Regions from separate parts of the Siminovitchia fortis genome, predicted to be linked through region 1. Evidence: predicted binding sites of a transcription regulator. Region 1 holds the regulator's gene; the other holds the start of a gene.
The links. The regulator Rex, encoded in region 1, represses fermentation and respiration genes when NADH is low (regulators of the CRP and FNR family bind a similar motif). The targets are predictions, from matches to a motif close to TTGTGAAATATTTCACAA.

Region 1 (15,829 bases):
CGTGTTCCTCAATTTCAGAGATTCTTCTTTTTCGCTGTCTTTCCAGCTTTCTCATTTCTTTTTCCTGAGAATAAGATTTTTTATCCACAGTTTTTGAAACAGCTTTGCTCTTATCTGCCATTTTTTCACGGGCAATTTTTTCCAGTTCGGCCATTTCCATCTTTTTCTCTACATAATAATCGTAGTCACCAAGGTACTCCACAGTCCCATTTTCAGTCAGCTCCACAACTTTGGTCGCAATCCTGTTGATGAAATAGCGGTCATGGGAAACGAATAAAATGGTCCCCGGATAATCCACAAGCGAGTTTTCCAACACTTCTTTGCTGTCCAGGTCCAAATGGTTTGTCGGTTCGTCCAATATGAGAAGATTGGCCTTTTGAAGCATCAGGATGGCCAAAGCAAGGCGTGCCTTTTCACCGCCGCTTAAAGAAGAAACGGTCTTCAACACATCGTCACCGCTGAACAGGAAGTTTCCCAACACTGTCCGGATGCCTCTTTCGCTTGTCAAAGGATAGTGATCCCACAGCTCCTGCAGCACCGTCTTGTTGGATGATAAATCAGCCTGTTCCTGATCGTAATATCCAATTTGGACATTGGAACCGTACTTGATATCCCCTGCTAAAAGCGGCAGCTTTTTAATAATTGTTTTCAACAATGTAGATTTTCCGATTCCATTCGGACCGACAAGCGCAATGCTATCACCGCGTGTCAGAGAAAGGCCAATATTTTTGGCCAAAGGGTTGCCATCATATCCTATAGCCCCGTCAACAAGCGACAGAACGTCGTTTCCGCTTTGTTTATCGATAGAAAAAGAAAAGGATGCGGATTTTTCATCGCCGGCCGGCCGGTCCATGATCTTCATTCTTTCCAACTGCTTGCGCCGACTCTGGGCACGCTTTGTCGTCGACGCCCTTGCCAGGTTCCGCTGGATGAAATCCTCCAGCTTCGCTATTTCTCCCTGCTGCTTTTCAAAAAGCTTCATGTCCCGCTCGTAATTTTCGGCCTTTTGCTGCAGATATTTGCTGTAGTTTCCATGAAAAATTGAAATTTCATGTCTGGACAACTCATACACTTGCGTTACGATTTGGTCTAAAAAATAACGGTCGTGCGAAACGAGAAGCAGTGCACCAGGATAATTTTGCAAATATTTTTCAAGCCATGCCATCGTTTCAATATCCAAATGGTTTGTCGGCTCGTCCAATATGAGCAGGTCAGGCTTCGTTAAAAGAAGTTTGGCCAAAGCCAGGCGCGTTTTCTGTCCGCCGCTGAGTGTTGATATATGAGTATGGTGGTCCTCTTCAAAAAATCTGAACCCATGGAGGACAGAGCGGATATCGGATTCATATTGATAACCGCCTATTTCCTTGAATTTCTCCTGCAGCCGGTCATATTCCGATAACAATTTTTCATAGGCACCATCCTGTTCGTAATTCGCAGGATCGGACATTTTCTGTTCTATATCCCGGAGTTTTTGTTCCATCTCCCTGACATCATCGAAAACAGTAAGCATTTCTTCCCATATCGTCAAGTTTGATTCCAAACCTGTATGCTGTGATAAATAGCCGATGGTCACATCTTTCGGCTTCACAATCTGCCCTGAATCATGGGATAATTCCCCCGCTATGATTTTGAGTAATGTAGACTTGCCGGCGCCGTTTCTTCCAACAAGCGCGGTCCGGTCCCTGTCATGGAGTTCCAGCTTTATATTCGATAAAATCAGATCGGCGCCAAAATATTTGGTGATCTGCTGTACCTGTAACAATAGCATGATTTTACACCCCTAATCATAGACAGTGTACCATTTTTTCAGTTTTTGACAATCAACAATTTTCTTCGGCAGGAAAAGACAGGCTTGACAAAATAGTGTATGATGGATAAGAGGTGTTGAGCGTGGAAAAATTGACCCATTTTAATGAAGAAGGCAGGGCCCAAATGGTGGATGTAAGCGGAAAACCGGAAACGGTCCGCACGGCTATCGCCCAATCGAGCATTGAAGTCAACAACACAATTTATGAACATATCAGCCAAAACAAGGTAAAAAAGGGTGATGTCCTGGCGGTCGCACAAGTGGCCGGCATCATGGCGGCCAAAAAGACGTGGGACATCATTCCGATGTGCCACCCGATTCCCTTGAAAGGGATCAATTTTTCTTTTGAATGGCAGGACGGAAAAGATGATCACAAACAGCTTGTTATTCAAGCTTCTGTGAAAACGATCGGAAATACAGGTGTAGAAATGGAAGCTTTGACAGCAGTGTCCGCTGCTGCGCTCACCGTTTATGATATGTGCAAGGCCATTGATAAGGGAATGGTGATCGGACCGACTTTTTTAATAGAAAAAACAGGCGGAGTGTCCAGTAAAGATTATCGTCGCTAGTGCGATGCCAGTTTGTACTAGGCGGGTTTTGCTTTACCTTAATATGAACAGGCGCTTTCGCTTTTCTTACATCTAGTCTTGGAGGATTGGATAATGAACGAAGAAACAACAAAAATACCACAGGCAACAGCCAAACGGCTGCCGCTTTACTACAGGTTCTTGAAAAATTTGCATGCTTCGGGAAAACAAAGGGTTTCATCCGCTGAACTGAGTGAAGCGGTCAAGGTTGACTCCGCCACAATTCGAAGGGATTTTTCTTATTTTGGGGCGCTTGGGAAAAAGGGATATGGGTATAATGTAAACTATCTTCTCACTTTCTTCCGGAAAACATTGGATCAGGACGAGCTTTCGAAGGTCGCATTGATTGGCGTCGGCAATTTGGGAACGGCTTTTTTACATTATAATTTTCTAAAAAACAATAATACAAAGATTGAAATGGCATTCGATGTGGATAAAGAAAAGGTCGAAAAAGAAATTTGCGGTATCCGGATTTACGATATGGATGAATTGGAGGAAAGGCTAAAGCAGGAAGATATTACGGTTGCCATTTTGACCGTTCCTGCAAGCGCTGCCCAGACGATTACCGACCGGATTAAAAAGACAAATGTAAAAGGCATTTTGAACTTTACGCCGGCGCGGCTCAATGTCCCGCCTTCCATTCGGGTCCATCATATCGACTTGGCAGTCGAGCTTCAATCGCTCATCTATTTCTTGAAAAATTATCCTAACGATGACACGGAAAGTTCACAGGATAAAACGAATTTAAATGGCTAAACGGACAAGTTTCCGTTAAAATAATAGTATGAGGAGGTGGACCCTATGGGAGTAGGTCCTGGAAGTTTGATTATTATCGCTTTTGTCGCTCTCTTGGTTTTTGGTCCAAAAAAACTGCCCGAATTAGGCAAAGCAGCAGGAAACACATTGCGCGAATTCAAGAATGCAACTAAAGGGCTGGCGGAAGACGATGAAAAGGACAAGAAGAAAGACACCGGCCAGTGATAGGATGAACGACATGGATCAGAAGAATATGACGATTCTTGATCATATAGAAGAATTAAGAAAACGGCTGGTCATTATAGTCGTTTTCTTTGTGCTGGCGGTTATTGTCAGCTTTTTTTTATCACAGCCGCTTATAAAATGGCTCCAGCATGCAAGCATCGTCCATGATATAACGATGAACGCCTTTCGGGTGACTGATCCGTTCAAGGTGTTTATGCAAATGGCGTTTGTGCTGGCTTTCATTATGACCTCGCCGGTCATTTTATACCAGCTGTGGGCATTTATCAGTCCTGGTTTATTAGAGAAGGAACGAAGAGTGACGCTCAGCTATATCCCCGTTTCTGTCACGCTATTTCTGGCGGGAGTGCTTTTTGCGTATTTCGTCCTTTTCCCGTTCGTCATTCGCTTCATGCTCGGCTTATCGGGCAATATGGACATTCAGACGACGATCGGAATCAATGAGTATTTCCATTTTCTGTTTCAGATCACGATACCATTTGGCGTGCTTTTTCAATTGCCGGTTGTAGTGTTGTTCCTGACGCGGCTCGGAATTGTAACGCCGGCATTTCTCCGGCAGGTCCGGAAATACGCCTATTTTATTTTGATCGTGGTAGCGGCATTCATTACGCCTCCGGACGTCATTTCACATATGATGGTGACGGTTCCCTTGCTTATCCTGTATGAAATCAGCATATGGATTTCAAAAATAGGCTACAAAAAGGCGCAGGCTTCCCAAGCGGAGCAGGAGCGCGCAATAAATGAACCACAATAAAGAAAAGCGGAAGGCGCCCGCCTATCGGCGACAAGCATAAGCCAATCGCTGAAGAAGGCGTAGTTTGCCTTCATCAGCGATTGGCTTATGACCTCGAGCCGATGGCGCCTGAAGCTGGACATGTCACATCATCATTCCATATAGATGTTTCATCCAAATTTTTATACATTCTTTAAAAGTGAGAAAAGCGCAAGCGCCCGTTTAGCTGCGGCATTTTGAAGAGAAAAGAGACATCGCGAATGATGTCTCTTTATTTTCTTTGTTCATTTTTCAATCTAAAGTGGAGGAAGATCAGTCGAAAGCCCGCCCCGAAATCGAAGGTGGCCAAAATAATCAATAAGTAAACTATGAAACCCCACTCGTTCAATTTTACTTGTTGAACGGCAAAAAATGTGAACACAACTCCAAGCATAATATAGATCATGCCGGAAAACAACGGTGACCTCATGAAAAGAAACCTCCCATCCACTGCACAAAGTGTATAAAGCTTTGAATGTTTTTCTCCAGATCTTCAGGGATAAAGCGCTGTGCCACTACGACAAGTGTATTCATCATGACATGTGCGATGATGGGAACGATGATTCTTTTTGTCTGTACATACAAAAAAGCGAAAACAAATCCCATTGCCGTATATAAAATCAAGTGGATCGGCTCCATATGCGCAAAAGCAAAAATGACGGAACTGATCACTGCTGCCATTCCAAAAGGGAGCCGGTTATAAAGTGTCCCGAAGATGACTTTTCTAAAAACGATCTCTTCCAGGATTGGCCCGATAATCGAGCTGATCAACACAATTGCAGGAAAAAGGTCGATAAGCTGCAATATCTCCTGTGTATTTTCAGAGCCAGGCTTTACGCCAATCATCTGTTCAATGCCCACTGCGATGATCTGTGCAAAAAAGGCCATGAAAATCCCGATTGAGGCCCAAACAAGGGACCACCCTAGTGGAAGAGGGGCAGCCCGGTCAATTTTATTATGTTTTTCATCTTTCCTAAGCAAGAACAATACAATGGCCAGTCCAACAAAAAAGCTGATCATAAGCCAATATCCTGTCGCTTGGATTTTCGCTTCCTGAGGAGGGAGATGCAAAAGCTTCGTCCCAATGGCATATAAAAGGGGCATGCCGATAAAAACGGATAATTGCATCGCAATATAGGTCAGTACAATATAGATATGTCTTCTATTCATAAAGTTAAGTCCCTTTCAACGATATAAAAACCGCAAGTCCCATTTTACTAATAAACAGAAGGGGATTCAAACAGGGAGACTTTCAGGCTTCATACTCCTATAAGGAACAGTACATATGGAATCGTCAGCAGGCTGACCATTGTCGTTATGAATGTGGTGAATGAAACCAGGTCCGGCTCCGTATCAAATTGGATTGCGAGCAATGTCGTATTGGCTGCCGCCGGCATGGATGCTTGAATAAAAAGCACGGCTTTGATCAAATCATCCATAGGCAGGAAATATAAAATAAGCAGGGCAACCAAAGGCGACAATATCATCCGGATGCCGACAGTGGCCGAAACGAACCTGTAAGCGACGCGCTTCCTTTGCATCGCAGCCAGTTGCATGCCGAGCACAAGCATGACCGTCGGAATGGAAGCATCTGCAACAAGTCCAACCGCATTCATAATCGTCCCCGGCAGATCAATGGAAAGAAGCTGCAAAGCGAGACCGAGCACTGCTCCATAAATGACAGGCATCTTTACCACTTGCATGGCGGCATCCTTAACCGAAGCATTTTCCTTTCCGCCAATGGATGCCACCAGGATGCCAATTGAGTTCATCAAAAATGACTGAAAAACCATCATAATGACCGCATAATCAAACGCCACCGCACCGAGCGCAAACAATACAACCGGTGCTCCATAGTTTCCGCTGTTCATAAAAGCGCCACCCAAGATCATCGCCGAAAGCTTCGGCCGCCCTGCATGCATCACAAAGCCTGTGATCCATGTGACCACGATCAGAATGAGCGATAAAAGACAGCAAAACAAGAAAATATAAATATAGTCCATCGTCACTTCATTCGTATAAAACGTACGGAAGGCAAGAAAGGGCGACATCAAGTAAAGCGCCACTTTCGAAATCGATTTGATATCAAATCCGATCAGCTTTTGGCCAAGCCATCCAGCAAAAAATATTAAAAAAACGGGTAATACGATTAAAAATAAATCCACGGGTCGTTCATCTCCATCTGTTTCTCATACTCTATCATATCAAATACAAGGTCAGAAGACGGAGGATGGACACAAAAAAATCCAAACCATCCTTTCGATGGTTTGGATTTGACCCCATATTATAAAACTTTACTCAAAAATGCCTTTGTCCTATCACTTTTTGGAGAACCGAAAATCTGCTCAGGAGGTCCTTCTTCGACAAGGTAGCCCTGGTCCATGAATAATACGCGGTCTCCCATTTCCCTCGCAAATCCCATTTCGTGTGTCACAACGACCATGGTCATCCCGTCCATAGCCAGCTGCTTCATAACATCAAGCACTTCTTTGACCATTTCCGGGTCAAGAGCCGAGGTAGGTTCGTCAAACAGCATGACTTTCGGTTTCATCGCCAGCGCCCTGGCAATGGCGACCCTTTGCATCTGCCCGCCCGACAATTGTTCCGGATAAGCATTCGCTTTGTCTCCAAGACCGACTTTTTGAAGCAGCTGATGCGCCAGCTCCTCGGCATCACGAGGAGCCATTTTCCTGATTTTGATCGGTGAAATCGTGATATTATCGAGTACAGTCATGTGCGGGAAGAGATTGAACTGCTGAAAAACCATTCCCACTTCTTTCCTGATTTCGTTAATATCCGTTTTGGGGTCGTTTACTTTGACACCGTTAATATAAATGGAACCATCCGTGATTTCTTCCAACAGGTTGATGCAGCGAAGGAAGGTACTTTTTCCCGATCCGCTCGGCCCGATGACACAAATCACTTCTTTTTCATTTACCTCGTAATCGATTCCTTTTAACACTTCCAGGTCTCCGAAAGATTTATGCAGCCCTTGAATTTTAATCATTTGTTCACCTCTATTGCTGAGCGGCCAAATGTGAATACGCGTCTCCTCTGCCGCGGAATATAGCTATTGCTGAAACGTTTTTCCACATAGGCAATCACTTTTGTAAATAACCAGGTGAGGATTAGATATAAAATGGCTACTGTTATATATGGCTCCCAGAATCTTGCATAGGCCCCTGCAACAACTTTTCCTGCGTACAACAGGTCATTTGCCGCTATAACAGTAACAAGAGATGAATCTTTCAATAAAGCGATCAATTCGTTTCCAAGAGGAGGGACCATCCGCCGGAACGCCTGTGGAAGAATGATATGTTTCATGGCCACACTTCTTGGCATTCCCAGTGACCGGGCCGCTTCCATTTGCCCTTTTTCAATCGATTGGATCCCTGCCCGGATAATTTCCGCATTATAGGCCCCGCAGTTCAGCGCAAGGGCGATGGAGCCGGACACAAAGTAACCGAGGGAGTGCCCGAATACGCTCGGAATAAAAGCCAAGTGAATAAGCAGGATTTGCACCAATAACGGTGTTCCCCGGAAAAAATCCACATAATATTTACAAGGATAATAGATCCATTTCCTTTTGGACAGCTTGCCCATTCCGATGAACAGACCCAAAATGATTCCGCTTACATAACCGACAGCGGTAAGGGCCAGGGTAACCCACAGCCCTCTAAGAAAAAGTTCCTTGTAGTTCCAAATCATATCAAAACGAATATCTAAAAAATCTATCATAACCACCTCCAGATTGAGTAGACGATGTTCATAGACTGAGAAGCGACTTCTTACTCAACATCAAAGCCGGTGATTTCTTTCAACTTTCCATTCTCTTTGATCTTTTGGATTCCTTCATTTAAAAGATCGACAACTTCAGAGTTTCCTTTTTTCACCATCAAGCCATAGTATTCTTTTTCGGCGCTGTCGTCTTCAACAATTTCAACTTCGACGTTCGGATTGTTTTTTATGTACTCATTAACAGTAGAGTTATCTCCGACAGCCGCGTCAGCATTTCCGTTCATCAATTCTTCTATGGCAAGCGGCATTGTTTCGGCAGCTATGATTTTAGAGCTTGTGTTGCCCTGGATTTCTTTCATCATTGTGTGCCCCGTCGTGTTGATTTGAACAGAAACTTTCTTATCCTTTAAATCCTTAAAAGATTTGATATCCGATTCTTTTTTCACAAGAATGACCTGGTTCGCGATGTAGTATGGCTCAGTAAAATCAAAAGTCTCCTGGCGCTCTTTCGTAATCGTGATGGAAGAAACCGCAAAGTCTACTTCTCCATTTTCTACCGCAGGGAACAGAGGCTCCCAGCCGATGTTTTTAAATTCAACTTCGACACCTGCTTCTTTTGCAATCGCTTCCACAATATCGATGTCAATACCGACAATATTTCCGTTATTATCCATATACTCCATCGGTGCGTATGTAGCATCCGTTCCGACAACGAGCTTTTTCTTGCCGCCGCTGTCGCCGTCACTGCCGCTTGCAGGTTCTGCTTCATCTGAGCCTTTGCCGCAGCCAAATAATAGAACAGTCAGGCTTAAAAAGAGAAAGCCCAGTGACCAAAAGCGTGATACCTTTTTCATAATGCTTTTCCCCCTTGTTTTTTTCTGCATCATCTGAAGCCCACAACTTTTCCGCCACTTCTGATGATTACCACAATTATAAGCGAATTGATAGAGTGAATCAATACGACAATTATATTTGAAAAACGTGTTACAGGGGTTCTGATCAATGCTTTAACGCGCCACCGCGCCGAGAGGGCAGGCCCCGGAAGGATTAAAGTAGCGGTTATTTGTGTGCAATAATTTATTGGGCCAAAAATCGAATGACAATTTGCCTATCCAGGCAAACTCGAATTTTGAAGAAACTTTTTTAAAAAATAAGCGGTTAACGCTTGCAAATGGAAAACAAATTATTTAATATAATACTTGTGTTAGCACTCGGGCAGTCAGAGTGCTAATAAAAATCTACATATACTTTAAGGAGGTTGTTTCACTTGTTAAAACCACTTGGGGATCGCGTAGTTATTGAACTGGTGGAGTCGGAGGAGAAAACTGCGAGCGGCATCGTTCTTCCGGATTCCGCGAAGGAAAAGCCGCAGGAAGGGAAAGTAGTTGCTGTTGGAACAGGGCGTGTACTCGACAGCGGCGAGCGTGTTGCACCTGAAGTATCCGAAGGCGACAGCATCATCTTCTCTAAGTACGCTGGTACAGAAGTGAAATACCAAGGTACGGAATATTTAATTTTACGTGAGTCTGACATATTGGCTGTTATCGGCTAATAAAAAAACGTTTTTTATATGAGAGAATTTAATTAAAACACGATAGGGAGGATATTATAAATGGCTAAAGACATTAAGTTTAACGAAGAAGCACGCCGTGCCTTGCTCCGCGGTGTTGACCAATTGGCTGATGCGGTAAAAGTTACTCTTGGGCCAAAAGGGCGCAACGTTGTACTTGAGAAAAAATTTGGTTCTCCGCTCATCACAAATGACGGTGTAACAATCGCTAAGGAAATCGAGCTTGAAGATGCGTTCGAAAACATGGGTGCAAAGCTTGTTTCTGAAGTTGCAAGCAAAACGAACGACGTAGCCGGTGACGGTACGACTACTGCTACAGTTCTTGCTCAAGCAATGATTCAAGAAGGCTTGAAAAACGTAACTGCAGGTGCGAACCCTGTAGGAGTCCGCAAAGGAATTGAAAAAGCGGTTGCGACTGCAGTTGAAGAGCTTCACAACATCTCTAAACAAATCGAAGACAAAGAGTCCATTGCCCAAGTTGCTTCCATCTCTTCCGGCGACGAAGAAGTAGGACAGCTTATCGCTGAAGCAATGGAGCGCGTTGGAAACGACGGCGTCATTACGGTTGAAGAATCAAAAGGATTCACAACTGAGCTTGACGTTGTGGAAGGTATGCAATTCGACCGCGGATATGCATCTCCTTACATGGTAACAGATTCCGATAAAATGGAAGCTGTTCTTGAAAATCCGTATATCTTGATCACTGACAAGAAGATTACAAACATCCAGGAAGTTCTTCCGCTTCTTGAGCAAGTCGTTCAGCAAAGCAAACCTTTGTTGATCATTGCTGAAGATGTTGAAGGGGAAGCATTGGCTACACTTGTTGTGAACAAACTTCGCGGAACATTCAACGCAGTTGCTGTTAAAGCTCCAGGATTTGGCGATCGCCGCAAAGCGATGCTTGAAGATATTGCCATCTTGACTGGCGGGGAAGTCATCACTGAAGATCTCGGACTTGACCTTAAAACAGCTTCTATCCAATCACTTGGACGCGCTGCTAAAGTTGTTGTATCCAAAGAAAATACAACAATCGTTGAAGGTGCCGGAGATTCCGCAAACATCTCAAGCCGCGTAAACCAAATCCGTGCGCAGCTGGAAGAAACAACTTCCGAATTCGACAAAGAAAAACTTCAAGAGCGCTTGGCTAAGCTTGCTGGCGGCGTAGCGGTCATCAAAGTCGGTGCTGCAACCGAAACTGAGCTGAAAGAGCGCAAACTCCGCATCGAAGACGCATTGAACGCTACTCGTGCGGCTGTTGAAGAAGGAATTGTTTCCGGTGGTGGAACAGCCCTTGTGAACGTCTACAACAAAGTGGCTGAAATCCAAGGTGAAGATGACGTGGCTACAGGTGTCAGAATCGTACTTCGTGCTCTCGAAGAGCCAGTACGTCAAATCGCCCAAAACGCTGGCCTTGAAGGATCCGTAATCGTTGACCGCTTGAAAAAAGAAGAAGTCGGCATCGGATTCAACGCTGCAAACGGCGAGTGGGTAAACATGATCGACGCTGGTATCGTCGACCCGACAAAAGTTACCCGCTATGCGCTTCAAAACGCTGCTTCCGTAGCGGCTATGCTCCTTACAACAGAAGCTGTTGTAGCTGACAAGCCGGAAGAAAACGCCGGCGGCGGCATGGGCATGCCTGACATGGGCGGCGGCATGGGCGGCATGATGTAATAACGCCGCTCAACCCTTAATATGACTGGGTTTTTGAGTAAGATGAAAATAAAATGCCTAACATAGAGGATTTTAACGGGGGCTTCTCATAAGTTGAGCAAACTTTTGAGAGGCCTCTTTTTTCATTTATTTAAGTAAAAAGTATAAGCTGATATGAAAATTTTTTCAAAAGAAGCCTTTCTTTGTCCAGCTCCAGCGCCCAGCGACTAGCAAACTTCACACTCCTTTCCTCGAAAAAGCTTCGCTTTTTCTGCGTGGATGTTTATTCGAGGAAGTGGCTCAGTGCACTACGATAAGTCAACATCGGCTCGTACCTCGCCGTGTTTCCTTTATCTCATTGCGGAGTGCTCCAGTTTGTACGTCGCTAAACGGGCGCTTGCGCTTTTCTTACGTAACATGAAGCTATACGTTTTTAGTCGTGCTATTGTCAGTGTGTCCCAACCCGTCCATGATCTGTTCCAATCCTACTCCAGCTTCGGCCAGTCTTTAAGTGCAATGTTCGCCTTTTGGGGAAAACGGGCAAACGTATGTCCTAATATCACCTTTCGGAACCAAAGTAATTGGGCTGATAGGCAAGTTACCAAATTCAGCTTCAGGTAATAAGTTACTTGTATAAGCCGAAGGTGGTGAGAAAATGGGTAGGCGAATAAAGCATACTGAACGTGACGTGGAGGAGTTAGCAAGGCTTATGCTGTCGGAAGCAGTCGGTGAAGGTGTTCAAGGGATGAACATGGTAGGAACGGTTGTGGCTAATCGCGTCGAGGCTGACTGTGCTCCTGACTTCAAAGGGCTGCGCAATATCCGACATGCGATCTATCAAACCATACCTGGCACCGAAATTCCTCACTTCGAGCCTGTCTTAAATGGAACATTGTATACACAACGTCCCACAGAAGCTGACCTTCAGAGGGCTAGGGATCTGTTACACGGTTATAGGGAACCTCGTGCAAGAATGAATTTGTGGTTTTTTAATCCCAGTCCAGGGAAAACGTTTCGGGCACCTTGTCCTGAAACGATGCCTAGATCCCCCATGACGAAGTTCGATTTTGCGCACAAGAATCATTGCTTCTATGTCGGGGTATCGGGCTATTGCCCAGAGTTTTATAGATAAATTAATAAGGAGCTGATCTTCCCATGACTTGTGGAGACTCTGGTTATTATCCAATGAATTATTATCCTGGTTTTTATCCTGCTCCCATGATGCGGACCAATCGCACACAACCTGCCGGCTATCCGATGGCCATGCCTTCAGGCCCCGCGTATGCCGCCCCGGTGGTCCCTATTGGGACCGCGCAGCAAATTCTGGCGGGTGCGGTGGAAGAATCATTTATCGAAAATATATTACGCTTCAACAAAGGTAAGGTAGGTACATTCTATTTTACTTATCAAGGCAACAACAAATGGAATGCAATGGTGTATCACGGGCGCGTAGAAACGGCTGGTCGTGACCACATCATCATCAGCGACCCGGATAGCGGCAAACGTTACCTGCTTATGATGGCTAATCTTGACTGGGTGGAGTTTGATGAAAGAATTAATTATCCTTTACCGAAAATCAGTCCGGAAGTTCAGGCGTCCCTGACGACATCGGATTGAGTTATAGAACGCTTAAAACCCGCTTACTTCTTTTGAAGGATGAGCGGTTTTTTTTAGTTTGACCATATATAGATGTGTTAACAAGTGAAGATTGGGAACTGGAGAAAAATGCCTGCTTAGGGAGAAATAGCATAATACTGGGCGCTACCCTTAAACAAAGGATAGCGCCCATTTTCATTTCAGGGCCATTTATTCGAATAAGACTTTCGAACAAAAGAGATAATAAATGACACATTATATTATGCGGGGGTTCTGATGATGGATAAAAGAAAGGTTTTATCATTTAGTACATTAGTTATTCCCTGGCTAACTACCCATTAATGGAAAAATTGTTCGCTTTCCTTCAGTCACATAATTTAACGAGGAGGATTTAGATTGAAGAAAGTTTTGAAATCCCATTTGTTAGTGGCAGCCGGTATACTCATTATCCTAAGTGGTTTGTTCCCGGGGACTTCACCAGTGTTTGCTGCAGAAAACAAAAACCAATGGAAGACGATTGATGTAAAAGCGATGACTTTTAATCTTAGATTCAAAAATAACAATGATTCCTCGCCGCACACTTGGAATGAAAGGGTTCCTGCAATTAGAAGACTGATTAACATGGGGAAGCCTGATATCATTGGGGCACAAGAAGTGTCACATTCGCAACTGCAAGATTTAAAAGATAATTTACCTGATTATCATTGGGTTGGCGGAAATCGCAGAGGATACTCTGCTATTTTTTATAAAGAAAAAGAATACAGCGTACAGGAGTATGACCATTTTTGGTTATCCGACACACCCAAAGTAATTGGTTCAAAAACATGGGGAAATAAAATTCCAAGAATGGTTGCCTGGGCAAAGTTTCTTGATAAAAAAAGCAATAAACAGTTCTATTTCGTCAATACACACTTTGACCATCAATCCGCCAAGGCAAGAAAAAAAAGTGCAGAGTTAATTCTTAAATTAACAAAAAAATTTGATCCGGAGTTACCGGTTATTTTAACAGGTGATTTCAATGCTGAACCAGACAGTCTCCCACATCAAATTTTAACAAGTGATGGAGAGTTTGATGATTTATGGGAAACAGCTGAGACAAGAATTAATGAAGACTTAGGAACATTTAATGGTTTTCATGATCCTACTGGTGAAGGACCTGATAAACGCATTGACTGGATTCTCGGGAAAGGAAACCTTACATCTAATGAGATTGAGATTGTTAACTATCAGAAGAATGGCCAATTTCCAAGTGATCATTTCCCGGTGCTAGCTGACATATCCTTAACTTACAACAAATAAGAGAATTTCAAAAGGAGCCAAGACCATTGACATAAATGAATGGTGCTTGGCTTTTATAATTGGCGGAAATTGGGATTTTCTTCCGAAAACCGGGCGCCCGGTTGTGGAGCAACGCTGTTGGAATATGATCAAACCTTTTGAATAAATGGTATACTAACGGAAAGGATAGGTGATTTGAGAGGGGATTGGCATGCATTTATATCACAGGGCACATTCTCATTGGAAGATTATTGGAAAATCCGTGAAAATAATGATGCATTATGCGAGTATATCGATAGATTTATTTACATATCCCCATCACCTTGAACGAAACATCAACGGGTATCCGGAAAAATTTACCGTGGATTTGGGAATTTCTTTGAGGGAAGTCCGTGTGAAGCTTTTTCTGCTCCCTTTGACATCGAATTGAAAAATGAAAACATAGAAGGAACGAAAATTGTCATCTCTGACATCAGCGTTATTTGCGATCCAAATGGTTTTACGGATCTTTATTTGAATCTATGCCGCTGGCATTCATCCCGGCATTGAAATACCGGGATGAATGCCAGTTGTTCGTAAAAACGAGTACTGGCCTCATTACTTCCAAATTTTTCGATGGTTTTCAGATGAATTTGACAGATATTTTTTAAATGGAAAAGCGTTATGGTTAGAGGTGAAGTGAAGAATTTTTGCCCACTTTTGTTTTCAAGGCCCGGTTTATTGAAGTCCAAATTATAGCGCTGCATTGTCGGGGAAGGAGTTGATATACATCGCCATTTTTGTTGAGGTTTTAAGGGTAATGGCAAGCGTATTGCTTATCTTTAGTTCAGCTTTTTATTTACGGCATTTGGATAGAACCAGAAAGCAAAGAAAACTTTCAGCCTCTGAACTCACAATGTACATAGTCATACAGATTGCATTTGGTTTCTTTACAATCAGTTTACTGATTTCGGTATTTATTTTATGATAATTGCATTGGTGATTCAGAATGAATACACGAATAAACCCTCTTTATTCCACAATCCGGGGCTTTTCCCTAATAGGGATTAGCCCCTATAAAAGCCACATTGTTGAGATAAACCACCGTCACAAGGCGTCGTGAATCTTTTCATAAAATAATTCAGTTATTATCACAGGCGTTTTAGTCAAGAGAATCTAGCGCGTGAAAAATGCAAACATATCGTTGTCAAGGATGCCGGTCATTATATCCACTTGGATCAACCGGATGCAGTCATAGAGTTGTTGAAATGCCGGAGAATCTATAATAATAGTAATATACGTATGGAAATCTGTGTCCATGAACGGACTTTCCATATTTGCTAAAATGATAGGCAGCAGATTGCACTTAGGTTGGTGAAGAAAATGAAGCAATTTCCCGGAGGGATTAAATTTTGTTATCCGTGGCGCAGTTATCAACGCGAGGTATTGGAACATCTGGAAACACATTTGGAAAACGATCATTTACATCTTGTTGCTCCGCCGGGGTCAGGAAAAACGGTACTTGGCCTGGAGGTCATGCTGCGGTTGAATAAACCGACGCTCATTGTGTCCCCGACACTTGCCATTCGAAATCAGTGGGTCGATCGCTTTACGGAGCTGTTCCTGCAAAAGCCGGAGCAGCCTGAATGGATTTCGACGGATTTGAGGAATCCGGCTTTTGTGACGGTGACCACTTATCAAGGGCTGCATGCTTTATTGGACAGCAAGGAAAAAGAGGCAGGCAGCGATTCGGATCTGGATGATTTCGAACGGGAACAGAATGAAATTGAGGCTTCTGTGAAAGATGAGGCATTGGAAAAGCTGCTTCGGCAAAATTTTCAAACGCTGAT
Region 2 (15,829 bases), on a different contig from region 1:
TCATTGGCATATCGATCATAATCCTTCTGGGACATGCCTTGAACCATTTTATTCGGATCAAATGAAGGGGAACTGACAGCCGCATAAACCCCCCCTTCTTTCGGGTTCATTACAACGGTAGAGCCGGGTTTTCCTTTCAAATGTTTGAATGCCTCCATTTGGATATAGTTATCAATCGTCAGTTTGATCGTTTTTCCGTCCATTTTCTCTAGAGTTTGAATTTCTTGTTTCTTTTCTCCGTTTTCATCAACAATAAGGATTTCTCCTCCATCTTTACCCCGCAGTTCTTTGTCGAGAGCTTTTTCCAATCCGGCTTTGCCAATCATGTCCCCTTCCGCCAAATGTGGTTTTTTCTCCAGATCTTCCTTTGTCGCTTTCCCTACATATCCAATTAAATGAGCAGCGGCTTCCTTTAAAGGATAATAACGAAGCTTTGTAGTCTGATAGGAAATACCGGGAATCACTTCCGCTTTATTGGATTCAATGATTTTCAGAGGAACAAATAAATCATCTTTTACCCAATCTTGATTTAGTTTTTGATGTATTTCTTCTACCGGGATATCAAACTGTTGGCTAATTTTTTGCAGCCTTTTTTCTTTTTCATTCCCTAGGGATAAATCTTTCGGTACAATTCCCGCCTCTTTAAATACTTCGTTTATCGCCAATCCATTACCAAGATGATCTTTAATCTCCCCGCGTTCCGCTTTCCAATGACGAAATGCCACCTTATCTTTTCCTTCCATCCCCGGAAAAATTAATGAAGGATCCCATTTTACCCTATACTGGCCATCCGTCTTTACGATTTTTGTATGGTATTCCAAATTTTCCAAAGCTCCCAATGGAGTAGTGACATTTAATCGAAAAGAAAGTTCTCGTTCGTTGTCATTTATTTTTTCAAATTTAATCTTAGAAGCTTGGATATTATCAATATTTATTCCGTTAAATATAGCATCGTATTTATCTATCACACCTTTCAAAGTATAACCTGCTGAAGTATATGATTGTTTTTCAAGCACATCACCTAATTTTTCATACTCCTTGTTCTCTAAAATGTGAATAAAATTGTTTGCAGCTTCCTGCATCTGTCTGCTGTCATTATTATGTATGATTAAGAATAGGCCCGTACCTCCGATCCCTGCTAAAATGATCAATAACATGATGAAATAAGAGTTGATCCTTGCCTTTTTACTTTTAACCCTGCTTTTCAATGTTTTTACCTTCTTTTCTTCCAATTAATTACTACACGTGTAGTAATTAGCCCCAAAAACTACACATGTAATAATTGTACTGATTATAGCACAAATTATTTAAATGGCAAATACCAACTTGGCAAGCCGGATTCATCGTATTATGTTGAAATAAAATTAACCTGGCGAGTCTTCACCAGGTTATATGCTGCTATATACAGTTTTATCGCCCATTGAATCGATTGAACCATCCACCAAAAGGCTTTGTTCTTTTATAGGTTAACTGTAATGCTTCAGAGTTGTCTATAATCCCATTTCCATAATAAATGTCAGGTACCTCCGTTCCAGCTTTTTGCGTCGTTTTTGTCATCATTTCCACCACTTCCGTATTCTTCATATTCGGATTGACAGAACGGATGAGACCGGCTAAAGCACTGACATGGGGAGCGGCCATGGATGTACCGGAAAGGCTTGCATACTGTCCGTCAGTAAAAGTACTGGGAATATAAACCCCCGGGGCCGCTATGTCAATATGATCCCCGTAGTTGGAAAACGGGGCCCTTTTGCCTTCCCAGTCTACCGCGGCCACACTGATTACCCCAGGCAAGGCTGCAGGAAAGCTCGGCTGGCTTGTATTATCATTCCCGGCCGCCGCAACAACAACGATGTCTTTATCCAGCGCATAACGAATCGCATCTTCCAAAACTTGGGAGGATTGATAATTTCCAAGGCTTAAGTTGATGATGTCAGCGCCGTGATCGGCCGCCCAGCGAATGCCCTCAGCTACATCAAAGGAACCGCCAATCCCTTCCGCGTTCATCACTTTTACCGGCATTACCGGATTATACCATGTAACGCCGGCAACCCCCTCGGCATTATTCGTTACAGCCGCGATAATCCCGGCTACATGAGTGCCGTGTCCATTATCGTCATTCGGATTATCATTTTTTGCAAGAACATTGTACCCCTTTGCCAGCCGTCCGGAAAGATCGGGGTGATTCAGATCAACACCTGTATCCACGACTGCAATCGTTACATCATCAGAGCCTCGTGTGAAGTTCCATCCCCTTTCCGTTCCAACAGCCGGCAAATTCCATTGATAGTTCCGGTAAAGCGTATCGTTCACTTCATTTTGCAAAAAAATGTAGTGAGGTTCAACAAATGCCACTTGATTATTTTGATCAAAATATTGTATGAGCTCTGTTGTCGTTTGGCTGTTTGATTTAAAAATATAAACGGAATCAAGTTTATCTATAAGTTTTCCGTCAATCTCACGTGCCATTTTATCGACATCCGCCTGACTTGGCGGGTCTTTAAAATTTACAACGGCTTCCTTATCGTAGTAGTGACTTTTATCCTGCTCATTATGATGGATCATCTTGATAGAGGGGCTGTTATTCAATTTCATTTTAATATGGTTATTGAGATGCAGCATGTCTATTTTTTGAATATGGGAATTTTCCTGCTGTATGTTTCTAACTTGCAAATTCCTGGAAGCCTGTTCTTCGTTGGGCACTTTACCCGTTGGCCTGTTAAAGTTCACTCCTGCAATAACCGCAATCCCAAAAATTAAGAACAATGTAATAATGACGGACTTTCTTCGCATGCCTGCACCTCATGTTGTGAGTATTGATATTGAAACTGGCTATCGTTTATGTTTTCCAAAATGAAATATTTTATGTTGGACAGCTATCTCGGTGATTGGTGACCGATATCTGTGGGTTACCTCTTTTTCGGGATGGAATCAACGGATTCGAGAATAGTCCATCATTTGTCTTAAGAAAGAATGACGCCCATTGTTATTTCAATTTCTCCATCGCACTCTCTTCTTCTGTAACGCATTACCGCAAAGGGGGCCGGAACCAAAAAACATTTGACAAATTTGTGAACTAGTTGAATAATAGATGCAGGGGGGAATGCACGATGGAATCTACACGCAAAATATTAAATGCTACAAAATCTGTTGGTTACACAATCCTTTCAATCGGAATGGCAATTTTTCTATACGGTTTTTTTGTAAGCGATACCAGCGTAGCTACAAGCGTAGGAATTGGTGCAGTGATGGGGGCTATTTTTATTTTTCTGATCGGTGTGTTTTTTGTAGCGACTGAAGAGATGGAGAAAAAAACTGATAAAGGGATTAGATTTTCCAATAAAAAAGGAGCGCCATTCAGACACTCCTTTTAATCGATATTTACATATCCCAAATCAAAATTAACAATGTACCGAAGACGGTGACCAAAGCTATGGCAAATGCATAATAGATGTTCGTATAAATTGATCCTTTATCTTTCGTTTCACCTGCATGCATGAACACAACAAGCTGAACGGCAGCCTGCACGAACGCTGTGACCAAAAGTACGGTCATTCCGGCTGCAAACGACAGATCAAAGAAATAAACGGAAAGAGCAATGGCCGTGAGCATTAATGAAAATACAAAACCTGCGACTTGTTTCCGTGGAAATAATTCGCTCATGCTACATCAATCCTTTCAAGTAGACGAAGCTGAAAATAAATATCCACACGACATCCAGAAAATGCCAGTAAAGTGAAAAAATGAACGCTTTATTGGCTGTTCCTGGTGTTAATCCCCGTTTCTTTACCTGCAGGATGATGAATAATCCCCAGAATAAGCCAAGTGTTACGTGGGCTCCATGTGTCCCTAAAGTTGTTAACAGGATGGCTGTGAATGCACTTGTTTGCAGTCCCGCTCCGATATGGACATAATGGACGAACTCATAAATTTCGACGCCCAAGAAAGTAAGGCCAAGAAGCAGCGTGACGGCAAAAAAGGCCATCATCGCTTTCTTGTTGCCAATACGCATTGCGTGAACACCAAGACCAATCGTAAAACTGCTTGTTAAGAGTACGAACGTCTCGATGAGCACTGGTGTAATTTCAAAAATTTCCGCTCCGGAAGGTCCCGTTCCCGTCCTATGCTGCAAAGTGAAATACGTTGCAAAGAGCGTAGCGAAAAGCATAATTTCCGCCCCGAGGAAAATCCAGAAACCTAAAATATTCAGTTGATTTTGATCTGTGCTGTATTCAAGAGGGAGTGAGTGATCTGCATTCATCAGCTGACACCTCGCAACTTATTTTCTGTGTCTTCCACTTCTTTAACAGAAATGTAATGCCCGTCATCTTTCTCAAATGAACGGTACGCCATGCAGGCGAAGATTCCGATGGTTGTAAGGATCGCTGGAATCCACATGCTGAAAACAAATGAGAATCCCCAAACGAAGAAAATACAACTCATAATAAACGGCCCGCCGGTATTGTTTGGCATATGAATTTTTTCAATATGATCTTTGAATAATCCATGCCCTTTCTTCTTTTGGTCCCAAAACGCTTCTATAGAATTAACTTCCGGTATCGTCGCAAAGTTATAGGCTGGCACCGGACTGTGTGTCGCCCATTCTAGTGTACGGGCATCCCATGGATCGGAACTAATATTTCTGGACGCATAACGCGTGCTGTAATAAACATTGTACACAATTAAAGCAAAACCAATGGCGAGCCCAACGGCTCCGATAAATGAGAGCAGATTAAGCGGTCCAAACCCTGTTGCTTCTGAGTATGTGTACATCCGCCGCGCCTGCCCATCCAAACCTGTGAAGAACATCGGGAAGAAAGTGACATTAAAGCTGATCGCAATAAACCAGAACGCCCATTTACCGATTCTTTCATTAAGCATAAAGCCAAACATTTTTGGCCACCAGTAAGTGAGTCCTGCCAGCATGGCAAACACAACACCTGGAATAATTGTGTAGTGGAAGTGAGCAACTAAAAACATTGTATTGTGATATTGATAGTCGGCACTTGCCATACCGAGCATAACCCCGGTAACCCCGCCAATCGTAAAGATCGGAATGAAACCTACCGCATAAAGCATAGGGACAGTAAATTTGATTTTCCCTTTCCACATCGTCAGAATCCAGTTGAAAATCTTGATTCCGGTCGGAATCGCAATCGCCATTGTGGTTATGGAGAAAATACTATTCGTCAACGGCCCTTGCCCCATTGTAAAGAAATGGTGAGTCCAGACCAAGAATGAGAAAAACGAAATGATCACGATGGATCCAACCATTGATTTATAACCGTAGAGATTTCTTCGGGCAAAGGTGGAGATCACCTCACTGTATATACCAAATGCCGGCAAGATCAAAATATATACTTCCGGATGTCCCCAAACCCAGAATAGGTTGGCCCAAAGCATATCCATACCGCCATTTGTCGTTGTAAAGAAATTGGCTCCAAACAACCGGTCCATTGTTCCCAGCAAAAGCGCAATGGTTAATACCGGAAATGCAAAAACGACAATGACGTTCGTGATAAAAGCAGTCCATGTGAACATCGGCATCTTCATCAAAGTCATGCCAGGTGCTCTCATTTTTAATATGGTCGTGATAAAGTTTATCCCGGATATTAATGTACCGATACCGGCAATCTGAATCGACAGCATATAATAATTTGTTCCAACCGATTGGCTGAAGTCATTTCCCGCCAGCGGAAAATAAGAAGTCCAACCTGCATCGGGAGAACCGCCGATGACGAAAGAAATGTTAAATAACATGGCACCCATAAAGAATAACCAGAAACTTAACGCGTTCAAGCGCGGGAATGCGACGTCACGGGCCCCTATTTGCAACGGAACAACAAAGTTCATCAGAGCGTAAATAAATGGCATCGCCATGAAAATGATCATGACTACCCCGTGCGTCGTAAAAACTTCATTATAATGCTGCGCATCCAAGAGCGTATTTTCAGGTACGGCAGTTTGTGCCCGCATCATGATCGCATCTACTCCGCCGCGGAACAGCATGAGCAATGCAGAGATTAAATACATAATCCCGATTCGTTTGTGGTCAACAGTTGTCAACCATTCACGCCATAAATAACCCCATTTTTTAAAATAGGTTAAACCGGCGACAATCGCGATCACTGTAAGACCAATGGCTACCATTGATGCATAAATGGCAGGACTTGGATGAGGGATGGCAAATCGGTCAAAATAGTTCATCCTTATATGACTCCTTCCGGTTAAGTTAATCAGCATTGAAAACTAATTCTTAGAAGCTTTGCATCAAATTATTTCTGATGGCTGTGCTCTGAATGTTCCATGTTTGATTCATCATGAGACTCATGGGAGCCATGATGATGCCCGCTATATTCACCTTCTGGGGCAGGCAAGAATTCTAAATGTGTCCCGCTGAAAGTTAATTGTCCAAGATGGCCAGGCTCCAGTAACTTATCGAATTTCTCTTTTGTAAGAGGTTCGGCCGTTGTTTTCACTTCTTTGACCCAATCATCAAATTCATCCTTTGGCATTGCTTTCACCTGGAACGTATTTTCAGCGAAGCCTTTTCCGCTGAAGTTTGCATTTCTTCCCATGTATTCCCCGGGAACGTCGGCTGCCAAGTGGAGCGTTGTCACCATATCAGCCATCGCATACTTCTGCCCGCCAAGCTGCGGAATCCAGAAACTCGTGATCGGCCCGTATGAATAAAGTTTAAATTCCAGCGGCCGGTCTGTTGGGATGTACAAGTAGTTTACCGTTTCGATATCTTCTTCCGGATAACTGAAATGCCATTTCCAATTGGAAGATGAAGCGTACACGACCAAAGGCTTCTGCCCTTCATGTTGTTTCGGTGTTGCTTCCACTGCATAGGTCGATTTAACCGTAACGATTGAAAGGAAAATAATAATTAAAACCGGTATCCCAACAATGATTGATTCCACCACCGGATTTCCTTCAATATGCGGAGGTTCGTAATCCTCACTTTGTTTCGATGCGCGATATTTTACTAACATAACAATCAAAAGGACGAATACAGCAACAACTATGATGGCCATCGTTGCAATCGATATCCAAATGACATTGGCTGTCATTTCAGCCTGAGGCCCTTTAGGATCCAAAACCATTAATGATCCGCAACCTGTCAGCATTGGAAGGATAGTGATCGCCAAACATAATAAAGCCCATTTTATTTTCATTGAGGGACCCCTTTCTATGAACTAAAAATTTTTAGCAGCAATAGGTATTCGTTGTTCTGCGGTCAATTTACAAATATTTTATTACCATCAAAGTTTAAAGACAATCGTATGTGATATATGTCACAAATTGTTCTTGAATCACAAGGGGTATTGGTAACAAAATGTTCAAAGAAAGGACAACAAAAAAACACAGATGGGAAATGATTGCCATGTTTATAAGGTTTTTCAAAGGGGAGCGTCCTCTTTAGAGATCAAAAAAACCTTTCGGGTTCCATCCTTGATGGAACCCGAAAGGGAGTCTGAATAGATCAAACTATGACTTTTTCGCCGGTTCATAATTTCCTGATACACTGCCCATAGAAACCGATAAACGATCCCAGCTGATAATGTACGACTAACGGCCATCTCCCCACTTCTCATGTAAAAGCTGAAGTTCCTTTTCGTGTGAAATTTCTTCTTTGGGCGTTTCCAGAATGAATGGAACCTTTTTCAACTGCGGTGTTGTGATGAAACGTTCAAATTGATTTTCTTTTATATGGCCGACTCCGAAGATAGGAGCGTGCCGGTCCTTTCCCTGGTAGGCGGCATACTTGGAATTATTCAAATGAATAGCGGATAATTCTTTGAAATATCCAAGCTCCGTCCCCTTTTCCATTAACTCGTCCCAATTTTCGCCATCCCATAACCCGCTTGCAAACGCATGGCAAGTATCAAAGCAAAAACCCACTTTTTCCGGATATTCACATAAATTGCGAATCTGGACAAGCTCTTCTAAAGTTGTTCCCATCGTACCAGGCAGTCCTGCATTGTTTTCAAGCAATATTTTAGCCGTACCCTCCCATTGCACAAGAACATCATTAAGCATTTCAATCATGAGTTGGTAGCTTTCAAGGGGAGTAAGATGAGGAACATGCTTGCCAAAATGAACAACAACACCAATTGAACCACAGGCGTCGGAGATTTCCAGGTCATTTAATAAGGATTCGATTACTTGCTCTCTTTTTCTTTCACCTTGCGGTGTTAAACTGGTCGGGTAAGGTGAATGACTGACAGAAAGAAGGTTTTTTTCCTCACAAAACAGTTTACATAATGCCGCATCATCTTTGCTAAAGTCTTTTACCGATAAACTGCGGGGGTTCTTTGGGAAGTATTGAAAGGCCCCGGCATTTATGTCGTATGCCCGTTTTGCAGCACCATAATAACCTTGTCTAATAGAAAGATGGCAGCCAAATCTCATATGCATTCTCCTGCTATTAATGCTGACAGTTTTCACAAAAATAGGTTTTGCGAGAGGAAATTTCCACCTTCACAATGGGAGTGCCGCATCGCGGGCATGCTTCTCCTTCAAGTCCGTGGACGAGCATCTTATAGCCGCCCGTTTTGTTATCTCCATTAAAGAGAGATCCCATGTAGCCGCCATTTTGAATGGCCTGCTGCAGAATGAATTTGATTGAATTATATAAACGAATCAGAGCTTCTTGGTCCAGCTCATCTATTTTTCTGTCCGGAAGCAGCTGGGCATGCCAAAGAATTTCATCCGAATAACGGTTGCCGATTCCGGCAATGACTTCCTGCTTCATCAGCGTCGTTTTTAATCCGCCTCTTTTACCTTTCATAATGACGAGAAAAGCATCAGTTGAAAAATTTGGATCTAATGGTTCCGGCCCGATATTTTGAAGCTCGCTTTTAATCATTTCAGGTGTAAAAAGATGCAGATATCCCAACCGCAGTCCAATGAAATAAAGGTGACGGTCTCCAAATGATAACCGTACTTGCACCGTCCGATCCGGCTTGTCTTCTTTCGTTCCATAAAACATCCAGCCGCCGAGCATCAGATGTAACAGTAAACAGGCTCCATTTTCCAAATGAAAAATTAAATATTTTGCCCTTCTATCAATGGTTTCGATCTTCTGATTCAATATCTGACGAGTAAATTCCTGCTTGGATACATTAATTGATTTTTCCCGATTAATTTCAACACCTGTGATGACTTTACCTCCAATCAATTGCTGCAGCAAAGTTTTATACGTTTCCATCTCTGGCAGTTCCGGCATTATTTTTCCTCCACTAATTGAATCTATATACTCATTATTCCTCAACATAATGAAATCATGAGAGGGAAAACAGTTTGCCCCAGGAAGTTAGAGATTTGTTTTTTGTTTGTTTGTTTGGAGGCATCGATTTATAAGTAAACATATTGTTTTAAAAGGATATAGCAATGATTGTCGCAACCGGAAGGCCGGCCATCAGTCAAAATATATATATAAATTCACAGTATTAATTCCCGCAAAATCCCCAACCCTTTTTCCAATTCTTGCATTGATGCATAGGCATAGGATAGACGAATATGATGTAAATCCTTTGTCTCATAGATATAGCCCGGATTAATTAAAACATTTTGGTGGAGCAAGTTTAGAAAAAGCGCCTTATTCACAATGGGTTCATGAAACCTGAGCCAGATATAAAATCCGCCTTCGGACTTTTTCCATGTCGCAACTCTTTGAAAGTCCCGCTCCAATATGGCCTCGACAAATGCGGCCCTTCTTTTTAATTGTTCACGGAGTTTAATCAAATGTGTCTCGTAAAGGCCAGATGAAATCCAATGGGCGACAATTTCTTGAGAAAAGGCACTGGAGCCATAGTCCGTTTGCATTTTAATATCACCTAAGCGCCCTATGACAGGTGAAGGAGCCACAACCCATCCGATCCTGAGCCCGGGGCTTAGTGTTTTGGAAACACTGCCGATATAAAGCACTTGCCCCGATGTGTCAAATGACTTGATTGGGGGAACAGGGGTCTCAAATGCCAATTCGTGGTACACATCATCCTCAATAATCGGTATCTGCATCTCCTTACACGCACCGTACAGGGCTTTCTTTTCCTCCAATGACCAGCTTTGCCCAGTGGGATTGTTTAAAGATGGGACACAATAAAATACTGATTGTCTTTTCCTTTTGAATTTCCGTAAATTGTCTATTAAGGATGTATGCCGTGTAATCGAAATCATCCGCATCCTGGCCGATTGAAAAGGGTGTACGGAATTTAAATAGGAAGGCTGTTCCTGGAAGACAATCGAGCCTTCCTCCAATAATCCGATGGCAATTAATTGAAGTGCTTGCAATGCGCCTGAAACAATTAAAATATTTTCCGGGACGGTTTCAATTTCTCTATTTTTTAAATACTCACATAAAACCTCACGAAGTTTTTCACTTCCTTGTGGTGATGAATACCCAATTTCCTTTGGTTTAAGCGATATTTCTTCTAATGACTGCTCTAGTTGTTCCGCAGGAAGCAAGTCCGGTGATAATTCACCTGTTCCAAGACGAATGATATGGTCCATTCGTTCATGTTCATTGATTAGTTGAATTGTATGATAATTGGGCTTATAAATGCTGGATTCAATGTGCTGCTGCCAATTCAATTGGGCTTTGTCCAAAAGCATATTCCAAGAATTATTGGCCACAAATGCACCAGCCCCCACTTTAGATTCAATCAATCCATCCGCTTTCAGTTCATCAAAGGCAAGCTGCACGGTGCTTCGATTCACATGAAACTGCGCTGCCAGCTGGCGCTGCGTCGGGAGCTTCGTTCCAACCGTCCAATCCCCTCGTTCGATTCGGGACTTTACCCATTCCACAATTTGCTCATGAATGGTCATATGGGAGGACCGTTTTGGTTTCCAATTCATCCAACCCCTCCTAAATTGGATGGATGAAAAACCATCCAATTGGCCGTTTTCTTTTAGTTGTATCATAGTACGATAGGAATTGAAAGGGAGCTGATCATTTGGAAAGTATTTTACATGGAATCATATTAGCATTCGGTCTTATTTTGCCTTTGGGTGTGCAGAATGTATTTGTTTTTTCACAAGGTGCTACTCAGCCAAAAATAGCCCGGGCACTACCGGCTGCTATTACAGCCGGGTTTTGCGATACACTACTCATCCTTTTGGCTGTCTTCGGTGTATCCGTGATCGTGTTGCAATTTGAATGGCTGAGACTCGCACTTATGGTTGTCGGGATATTATTCTTGCTTTATATGGGATATGCTATTTGGAAGTCTGAACCTGCAACGGCTGAAACGGATAAAGCATTGGCAGTCCGCCAGCAAATCATTTTCGCGTTATCCGTTTCATTATTAAACCCGCATGCCATACTGGATACGGTCGGTGTCATCGGGACAAGTGCATTGAAATATACAGGATTAGAACAAATATTTTTTACAATCGCCTGTATTTTCGTGTCCTGGATCTGGTTTTTCGGACTAACGGCGGCAGGGAGAATGATGAAAAAACTAGATGGGAAGGGCAAACTAATGAACGCATTCAACAAATGTTCCGCTTTATTTATTTGGGGAACCGCTTTTTATTTAATGATTGGGTTAACCTGATTTTACATCCCCTTAATGATTAGGGGGTTTTTGTGACCGCGCGGGCGATTTTTCATTGGAATGGGCATGGATCGGGCCGCCCAATGACCGCGTTGACGATTTTTCATCGATACCGGGCATTGGAACGGCACTCCAGTTACCGCGCAAGCGATTTTTCGTCGGAGCCGGGCACTGGAGCAGCACTCCAGTTACCGCGCCGGCGCTTTTTCGTCGGAACCGGGCACTGGGGCGGCACTCCAGTTACCGCGCAAGTGATTTTTCACCGAAGCCGGGCACTGGACGGTTTATTCTAATAGGGATAACAACATTGTTTAGTTCAGTTTAAATAGCTTGTTAAAAGCACTTTCCCTCTCCTTGTTTTAAGAGATTCAACAGACTTTACAGCTTCTTTTATTTCTGATAAGTCGAAATGGGAATCGGGCTTCATTAAACTTAATTGGTTATTTTTTATTAATTCTATCAAACGTTGGAATGTCCCCTGCCAAGTTTCTGTCGATACTCTTTGATTCCAATGCCGTAAATGAAATATTTGGGCGTTTACCATGGCTTTCTTTGTAACTTCTTCCCAGTTTACTTGAGTCCCCGACAAAAGCCCTATGCTTAATAAAGTACCTCGAGGGTTTACGCAATAAGCTAATTCGGTGCCAGATTGCCCTCCCACTGAATCAATGGCGACGGAGGCCCTCCTTCCATTCGTTAAATCCATAACTGTCTCATATAACGGATCCTTGGATGTATTAACGACATGGGAAGCACCCAGGCGAAGCAGTTCATCTGTATAATGATCATTTCTCGTTACCGCAATTAATTGAAATCCCAACACTTTTGATAATTGGGCAAAAATATGACCGATCGAAGAGCCGCATGCATTTACCAACAACGTATCACCCGGGCCTAATCTTAACTTTTCTGTGCAAATAACCCATGCTGTAATCGGATTGATATACATTTGTGCAGCAATGAAATCATCGATAAAGTTAGGAATGAGGATTGCATGCTCTGCTGAAGTTTTAACAAACTCTTGCCAAGTACCTTCTCCACGTAAAGGTAAAACCCGCTTCCCAATGAGATTTTTAGTTACCAATGAGCCAACATCTTCTACAATTCCGACTCCTTCATAACCAGGAATAGCCGGCAAAGAAGTTCGATGGGCATAAGAGCCCCTGATTGGGATTAAGTCGGACGGATTAATCGGGCGAACCAGCATACGTACGAGGATTTCATGATCCGCAGGCGGCTGAACGCTTTTATCTTCAATGGTTAAAACGTCTTCAGGACTGCCAAACTCATAAAACTTAATACATTTTGCTTTCAAATCTGAGCCTCCTTCAGTTCTCTATCGTATAGACACGGGATGGGCTAAACGATTAACAGTGGAATTTTATCGCGTTGCTGTAAAACAAAAAAAGTGCCATTTTCATTTGATAGAACGGCATATTCCAAACTAAGTATTCTAGCAATATCCTTAATTTTTTTAATCCTAGGCCTAGGATCCTACTATCAACCTCGAAACCAATTCCGTTATCCCTAATGGTAACAGCTTCGCTTTCAATGATCACCACTAGCTTTTCAGCTTTTGAATGTTTTACGGTATTTTGGAAAATGTTGTCATATAGTCTTTGAAGCCACAACCGTTCGAGAATCGGGAATTATTAAAAAAATCGTACCAGCAACAAATTAAGGATATGATTAGACATCGTCATCCATTCCTTTTGGTGGATATGATTTTTAGAACTTGAAACAGGAAAAGCGATGTCGGAATAAAAAATCGTGGCTGCCAGTGCCCCCCTCCCCATTGATTATGGTTAAAATGCATTATCTAAAGACGAAGCAACTCATCGTTTATCCTGTTAAGGTTCTCCTTCAACTTCACCATACTCTTGTAGTCGATCTTATCATGATACGCTTCTGTTTTCTGGCTCTGTTCATCAATGGACAGCTGCTCAAACTGTTCGATATCCTGACTTGATAACCGATAATCCTCCCGCAGGTTTCCTTTGAATTGATCAACCACTCTAATAATTTCATCAATATTCTGTCGCATAGAAGTGGCTGCCGAAAAACTGCGCTGATCTGTGTCCTTGTTATAAATATTGGAAAGTTTCCTATTTTCCTCATGCATCATTTCCTTGATATGCCGAAGCTTTCCGGCATCCGATGGATCGACAATCATATGATCTAAAATTTGTAACGAAGCATCCATCAGTTTTTTCAGCCTTTTTAGATTCTGCATATAAATACCTCTTTTATCCAAATGATTATCATTATTATGTGGTCATTACAGGAAAATATACGGTTAGTCCAAGAGCCAACGAACAAAAATCCAGGGCCCTTGATAATACTAGATTTATCAAAACCGGACTTCTGAAGCTGGTCTCTCAGCTTAACCCAATGCCACGTCCAAGATCATCATTAAAATAAATCCGAACATCAAGCTCATTGAAGCAAGATCCTTGTTACCTTTTTCCTGGGATCCCGGGATGACCTCTTCGGTTACAACAAAAATCATTGCTCCGGCTGCAAAGCTCAGGGCATACGGAAGCAAAGGTTCGATAAATGCGACGGCCATTGCCCCGATCACAGCGGCGATTGGTTCAACCATCCCCGAAAACTGGCCGTACATAAAACTCTTCCGCCGCGACATGCCATCTCCCCTTAAAGGCAGCGCAACCGCAGCCCCTTCGGGAAAGTTCTGGATTCCGATTCCAAGTGCCAGGGCAAGCGCACCGGCCAAAGACGATTCCGTCCCCCCGTTCGCAAGTGCACCGAAGGCAATCCCAATAGCAAGCCCCTCGGGAATATTATGCAGCGTAATCGCAAATACAAGGAGCGTGCTCCTCTTCATTTTCTTGGGCCGATACCCCTCCGCATCTGTCATTTCAGCATTCGGATGAAGATGAGGCAGGATTTTATCTATACTCCAAATGAAAATGCCGCCCAATAAAAATCCGGTAGCCGCCGGGAACCAGACACCAACCACACTATCTTCAGACATCTCGATGGCCGGCCCGAGCAGTGACCAGTAACTCGCAGCAATCATGACGCCTCCGGCGAAACCGAGCATACCGTCAAGCATCCGCTGGTTAATCGTTTTGGTGGCAAACACCAGCGTCGCTCCGACAGCCGTCATAGCCCAAGTAAATAACGTAGCCAGAAACGCTTGCATCACCGGATTGAAATTCATGAAAAACTCCACCATGTTCGAAGAACTCCTTTTTTTAATTCATAAGCTTTTATCTGCTTAGCATGTTCCAAAATTAAACTTGAACCACTATATTATATCAATCCTTAATGGGCGGTGTTCATAAAAAGGGAAAATGTTTAGTCTGATTAATTGAACTCTCAAACAAAAAAACTCCCATGATTTTTTTCAATAATGAAAAAGGAAAATCGGATGAGCATCCGGTTTTCCCCTCGTTTTGCTGTAGAGTTTTTGACCATTTAACAAATTGTTTTGTTATTGGCCGTATCCTTTCATTCGGGAAGATTAAGTTGCCAAGAGACACCGTACCGATCGTTTATCCATCCGAACTTCCTGCTAAACCCATAATCATCCAACGGCATAAGGGCTTGGCCGTCTTCGATAAGTTTTTCATAAAGGTTGTCAAGTTCCTCTTCAGAACTACAAGTAAGAAAGATTGAAAACGAAGGTGTAAATGAAAATTGATGCTTAATATTACTGTCAATGCACATAAATTCTTGTCCTTTCAAGGAAAAAGCAGCCTGCATCACAGTTCCTTCTTCCCCGGCTTCATTTGCTCCGTATCTAACAATACTTATAATTTCTGAATCCTCTATGAGTGATGTGTAATAGTTCATTGCTTCTTCCGCCTTGCCATCTTGGAACATTAAGAATGGTGTAACCTTTTCCATTAAAAATCTCCTTCCTTCAGCAGCACTCAACCACTTCTTTTATAAAATGCCACCTTCGCCACGATTTATCAAAAAGTTCTTTAATCCCCTTTCGTCATTATATCAATACCATCAATGAATGACAGATTGTGTACCACCTAGTGAAGCAAGTCCGTGTAAATTTCGATCCCCGAAAGTAGTGATTATAATGGCACGGTGGTTATTTATTTTATTCAACATCCAACATGCATAACCCCGTTCTGATTTTTAGCACGGGGTTAAAACAAGCTGTTTAATTTTTAAAAACCTAAAGTTCGAGACCTCCACCACGTTCAATTCAATGATTATAGATATTCTTTGCATACCCTTGGCAAGGCGAAGAACGGTGATCAGGCTAATTAGCGAAA

Region 2: the regulator Rex is predicted to act here: its motif matches at 7,290-7,307, upstream of qoxA (cytochrome aa3 quinol oxidase subunit II).

The regions. Positions count from the first base shown of each region.
Region 1 covers NZ_VEKZ01000054.1:11,947-27,775, reverse strand. Annotated here, with positions in the region: gene FS666_RS15130 (ABC-F family ATP-binding cassette domain-containing protein) at 1-1,768, opposite strand, end outside; gene moaC (cyclic pyranopterin monophosphate synthase MoaC) at 1,891-2,376, shown strand; gene FS666_RS15120 (redox-sensing transcriptional repressor Rex) at 2,470-3,150, shown strand; gene FS666_RS15115 (sec-independent protein translocase protein TatAY) at 3,196-3,375, shown strand; gene tatC (twin-arginine translocase subunit TatC) at 3,389-4,147, shown strand; gene FS666_RS15105 (YdiK family protein) at 4,398-4,595, opposite strand; gene FS666_RS15100 (CPBP family intramembrane glutamic endopeptidase) at 4,592-5,335, opposite strand; gene FS666_RS15095 (AEC family transporter) at 5,425-6,330, opposite strand; gene FS666_RS15090 (amino acid ABC transporter ATP-binding protein) at 6,450-7,172, opposite strand; gene FS666_RS15085 (amino acid ABC transporter permease) at 7,169-7,900, opposite strand; gene FS666_RS15080 (basic amino acid ABC transporter substrate-binding protein) at 7,954-8,757, opposite strand; gene groES (co-chaperone GroES) at 9,171-9,455, shown strand; gene groL (chaperonin GroEL) at 9,516-11,147, shown strand; gene FS666_RS15060 (cell wall hydrolase) at 11,782-12,258, shown strand; gene gerQ (spore coat protein GerQ) at 12,282-12,743, shown strand; gene FS666_RS15050 (endonuclease/exonuclease/phosphatase family protein) at 13,119-14,021, shown strand; gene FS666_RS15040 (DEAD/DEAH box helicase family protein) at 15,363-15,829, shown strand, end outside.
Region 2 covers NZ_VEKZ01000047.1:8,873-24,701, forward strand. Annotated here, with positions in the region: gene pbp4 (penicillin-binding protein PBP4(5)) at 1-1,208, opposite strand, end outside; gene FS666_RS14000 (S8 family peptidase) at 1,411-2,793, opposite strand; gene FS666_RS14005 (hypothetical protein) at 3,111-3,374, shown strand; gene qoxD (cytochrome aa3 quinol oxidase subunit IV) at 3,382-3,663, opposite strand; gene qoxC (cytochrome aa3 quinol oxidase subunit III) at 3,665-4,261, opposite strand; gene qoxB (cytochrome aa3 quinol oxidase subunit I) at 4,261-6,207, opposite strand; gene qoxA (cytochrome aa3 quinol oxidase subunit II) at 6,276-7,181, opposite strand; gene FS666_RS14030 (deoxyribonuclease IV) at 7,576-8,418, opposite strand; gene mutM (DNA-formamidopyrimidine glycosylase) at 8,435-9,235, opposite strand; gene FS666_RS14040 (aminotransferase-like domain-containing protein) at 9,451-10,869, opposite strand; gene FS666_RS14045 (LysE/ArgO family amino acid transporter) at 10,968-11,570, shown strand; gene FS666_RS14050 (zinc-dependent alcohol dehydrogenase family protein) at 11,887-12,885, opposite strand; gene FS666_RS14060 (hypothetical protein) at 13,390-13,803, opposite strand; gene FS666_RS14065 (ZIP family metal transporter) at 13,954-14,769, opposite strand; gene FS666_RS14070 (VOC family protein) at 15,045-15,443, opposite strand; gene FS666_RS14075 (DinB family protein) at 15,821-15,829, opposite strand, start outside.